2 regions of the Francisella salina genome follow, and region 1 is predicted to be linked to the other one. Evidence: riboswitches for the same ligand, from Rfam matches in the RefSeq annotation. Region 1 holds a riboswitch; the other holds the start of a gene.

Region 1 (2,417 bases):
ACATCATGCTTCCACGCTATTTTAGTTAACTCCCCCAGAGTTCTTAATTCTGACAATTGTGCACTATCATTAGCATCGTTTATAGATCCTGGTCTTAACCCATCACCAAGTGAAAAACTAATATCATAAGCTTTCATAATTTCACAAATTTCCTCAAAATGAGTATAAAGAAAATTTTCCTGATTATGATGTAAACACCACTTAGCCATTATTGATCCACCGCGCGAAACAATCCCTGTAATTCTGTTTGCTGCTAATGTAACAAAGACTTTTCTAACTCCAGCATGAATTGTAAAATAACTAACGCCTTGTTCAGCTTGTTCAATTAAGGTATCTTTATAGATCTCCCAAGTTAAATCCTCAGCTTTACCATTCACTTTTTCTAAAGCCTGATAAAGAGGAACTGTGCCTATAGGTACGGGACTATTTCTAATAATCCATTCTCTTGTCTGATGAATATGCTTACCTGTAGAGAGATCCATAACAGTATCTGCTCCCCACTTTACTGCTATAACCATTTTTTCAACTTCTTCTAGTGTAGAAGATGTAACTGCCGATGTCCCAATATTAGCATTAACTTTAACCAAGAAATTTCTACCGATTATCATCGGTTCTAATTCTGGATGATTAATATTAGCCGGAATAATAGCTCTACCCGCAGCAACTTCGTCTCTTACAAACTCAGGAGTAATTTCTCTTTGAATATTTGCTCCAAATGATACACCCTGATGTTGATTTGTATACTCAGCATTTAAATGAAAATTAGCTCTTAGAATATTTTCTCTAATTGCTACATAATACATTTCTGGAGTTATAATACCTTTTCTTGCATAATGCATTTGCGAAACATTTTTACCATATTTTGCTTTGATAGGTACATGCCTATTTCTAAAATTCAATTTATCTTCTTTAAATTGAGCATTGGTATAGTCTGATGAGAAACATCCCAAACCTTGTATATCTTCATTTTTTTTGAGCCAACTTAATCTATGTCTAGACAAGCCCTTTTCTATATCAACCGCGTTACCTGAAGAATACTCTCCAGATGAATCATAGACAAAAACATCTGGATTTATACTGATATTACCTTCGATATTTGTATTTGTTTGAGCAATTTTTCTAAAAGGAACTTTTAGTGCTGTACTAAGACATTCAACATAACATTTTTCCGAATTTGGATATTTAATCGTTATTGTTGAGCTTTCTGTATTGGTTTGAATATCTTGATTTCTAGAGTTAGTCATTTCATCTCCTATTTTCAATTCAAACTAGTATAGGCAGATGAAATTAAAGGTATAATTGATACAGTAATAGAATCACAACTATAGCAAATACAACCAAACTACACTTCCTACACTAGTGCTAACTAGATCAGGTTCAAAGGGTTGGAAAATCCTCTCAGCATGATTCGAAAAAAATCATGCACCCCTGTGTTTTCGGTATAAAGTTAATAGTATATCTAAATCAAAGTCAAGTCAGTAACCAGCATTTTCTATTAGTAACTATCTAAACTAACTATTTCAAGATGTTGCATCTGTGTTTGTAAAAACATCTCGCCAACAGATCTAAACTTCAGAGGAATATCTGTAACATAAAATTTATACTCTGGATTAGAATTGTTTTTATTCAAAAGATTATTTTCAACAAGCAGTTGCTGAAGCATCTTACTAGCTTGTAATGATGGGTCTATAAGCTTTACATCAAGAGCTTTAGCGATACTATCTTTGATAATAGGATAATGTGTACAACCCAAAATTAGAGCTTGAATGTTTTTATCGTTAAAATACTCAAGATATTGTTTAGCTACTAATTCAACAACTTCTCCCTCTATAAATCCCTCTTCAATCATAGATACAAAAAGACCACATGAACTACTATAAACTTCTGTGCTAGGATTATTTTTGTGTATTTGTAGTGCGTATGCGTTACTATTGATAGTAGCTGGGGTTGCTATGACACCAACTGTTTTAAGACTATCGACTAAGCTAACTCCAGCACTTATCACATCAATAACAGGAACTGTTTTAGCAATTTCTTGAACGATATCTTTTGCAATAGCCGATATAGTATTACAAGCAATAATTATTGCTTTAACTTCTTGATCAATCAGAAATTTAGCCGTTTGGGCTGCAAACTTTTGAATAGTCGCTCGTGATTTAGTCCCATAAGGTATTCTAGCAATATCACCAAAATATATAATATCCTCATTTGGCAATATATTCATCAAGTTCTTGACGACAGTTAAACCACCAATTCCTGAATCAAAAACACCTATAGGCCTATCGTCAAGCATTACTTTTTCTCTATTTTACGAATTATTTTTCTACGTGAACGCGTAGGCATCTTCTCTAGATATTCTTCTTTTGCTTTAATAAAAGGTATTAGATTTCCTAATGACAAAACTGCTTGATTAGCAT
Region 2 (2,417 bases), 280 kb from region 1:
TGCGTCAAGTAGAAGATGTTTTTGATATTGATATCTGGGAGTTGAAGCCAGCATATAGTTCTATAAAACAAACTCAAAGTGAAATCATAGATGAAAATTCTCACGATGCAACAAAAAAAGAGCTCGAAATTATCTACACTAATATGGTAGATAGTTCTAAAATTATAAACATACTTTTAAGTGAAAAATTAGATATTGGTTTTTTAAAACAAGTTGTTAATAGTTTATTTTTTAAGTCCAGTGTATCTATATATAAATCTAATGATATTAAAGATTTTAATGATTTAAAGGGGATTAATCTTTCAGAAAAAGATTTTATCTGTGATGATTGTGAGTTATTAAAGATTCAGAATAAAAAAGCGATATTATCAAATTTATACAAGTATGCAGATTTTAGAGCTTGATATTAGATTTCTAACAAAAACCATTCAGCTAGTAAGAGCTACTGATAAAGATTTTAGCTGGTCAGATAAACAAATCGAAGATTCATTAACTAATGACACCGTTTTAGGTTTAATGATTGATAGTGAGCTTGCTGCTATTGCTATTTTTAACTATATATTTGAAACAGCAGAACTTTTGTATATATGTGTTGATACAGCTACGCAAGGTAGAGGAGTTGCATATAAGCTTTTGAAATATTCAATTAATCATCTTGCCAGGAAAGAAGTTAAAGAAATATTATTAGAAGTCGACATCAATAATACTAAAGCTATATCTTTATATAAAAAAGTCAATTTTATTGAGGTATCATTGCGCAAAAACTATTATAAAAAAGCTAATGGTTATTTCAGTGATGCTTTGATTTACCGATTAAATATATCAAATTAATTTTGCCTATGCTATATTAACGCCTAAAGACAACAGGGGTGCTATCTTACTCGAATAAGATGGCTGAGAAAATAACCCTTTGTACCTGATCTAATTAGTATTAGCGTAGGGAGTTTGTTTGATTATTTTCTATAAATATCATTCAAATTCTTATTATTTAACTTAGAAATAATAGGAGATTAACCGTGGAATATTTAGGTTATATAACTTTAAACATATCATTAGTAATATATTTTATTCATTTTTTACCACAAACCATCCATAATCAGTTCAAGCATAAGACATTTGAAATTAGTCTCTGGACTCATTCGTTAATGATATTTGCTAATTCTTTAGATCTTATATATGCGATAGGGTTTAATATGCAATGGCAATATATCTTAGTTGATATTATTCTTTTAAGCTTTTTAACAGTCCAGCAACTTCAAATCTTAAATGACAGAAGGCAGAGAAATATATTTATACATACTGTGTTTATTTTGTTATTCTTACTGATTGTTATTTATATAGTCAAATTTATATCGCTGAGCCAACAGACTTTGTTATGGAGTGGCTCAATTAGTGGGGTAATATATAATGTATATTGGTTACCTCAGATATATAAAAATTTTCGCCAAAAACAAGCAGAAGGGTTTAGTATATTCTATTTAGGACTTTCTGTACTTAGCCTTATGTGTGATATAAATAGTGCTATATTTTTAGGATGGCCTATCGTATCAATAATAGTTTCTAGTTGCCTATTTATTTTGGTATCTATACAAATTATTCAATATTTCTATTATAAAGGAATGCTTTCAAAGCAAATATTAAATACTTCTATATAACTAGAGTTATAGAACACCACGTGTTTTATGTTAAAATTAGTGATCAGTATTTTTAGAAAAAATTAAAGTATGAAAAAAATTATTAAATTTTTAGTGTGTATATTATCTTTAGGTGCTTGCTCTCTAGTATTTGCATTGGATAATACCTCAAAAACATATACAGCTTATTCAATTGGTGATGCACTGGGTAAAGTTTCACATAAAAGTTTTAGTGCTATGAATCAAGAAATTATTAAAAAAGACTTCATTTCAGGTTTTGATGATACTATTTTAGATCATAAACCTGATATAAACAAAATTTCAGATAAAGATTCTTATGAAGTGGGAATGATTATTGCAACTCAATATAAGTCAAAACTAAAAAAAATGATTGTCATAAACAAACAAAATTGTGAAGAGTTTATTAAAGGTTTTGATGATGGAGCTAATAGTAAAGATCAGTCTTTAACCCCAGAAGATAAAGAGATATTAAAACATTTCAGAATTTCAAAAGATGAGGACAACTAGATAATATCAACTAAATATGGTTGATAAATATATTCTGCTACTTTATTCTTAAATCTAACTAACTCAAAGTCTTAAAATATATAAATAAAATGCAAAGCTTAAAAGATATTCAGAAGTTAATTAAACAAGATATTGAAAATAACAATGAGTTTATAATCAACTCTCTTTCATCAGATGTTGTTCTTATCAATCAAATTAGTCACTATATCATAAATAGTGGTGGCAAAAGACTTAGGCCTTTGTTAGTGATGCTAT

The links. Region 1 has a riboswitch for thiamine pyrophosphate ahead of thiC (phosphomethylpyrimidine synthase ThiC). Riboswitches for the same ligand answer to the same signal wherever they lie in the genome.
Positions count from the first base shown of each region.
Region 2: it holds a riboswitch for thiamine pyrophosphate, as region 1 does, so the genes downstream of both, F7308_RS07150 (PQ-loop repeat-containing protein) here and thiC (phosphomethylpyrimidine synthase ThiC) in region 1, are expected to answer to the same signal.

Region 1 is NC_015696.1:1,182,312-1,184,728, reverse strand. Features, by position in the region: gene thiC (phosphomethylpyrimidine synthase ThiC) at 1-1,244, opposite strand, end outside; TPP riboswitch at 1,332-1,440, opposite strand; gene murI (glutamate racemase) at 1,496-2,293, opposite strand; gene F7308_RS05770 (nuclease-related domain-containing protein) at 2,293-2,417, opposite strand, start outside.
Region 2 is NC_015696.1:1,459,972-1,462,388, reverse strand. Features, by position in the region: gene F7308_RS07160 (hypothetical protein) at 1-404, shown strand, start outside; gene F7308_RS07155 (GNAT family N-acetyltransferase) at 385-831, shown strand; TPP riboswitch at 856-961, shown strand; gene F7308_RS07150 (PQ-loop repeat-containing protein) at 1,017-1,655, shown strand; gene F7308_RS07145 (hypothetical protein) at 1,725-2,162, shown strand; gene F7308_RS07140 (polyprenyl synthetase family protein) at 2,252-2,417, shown strand, end outside.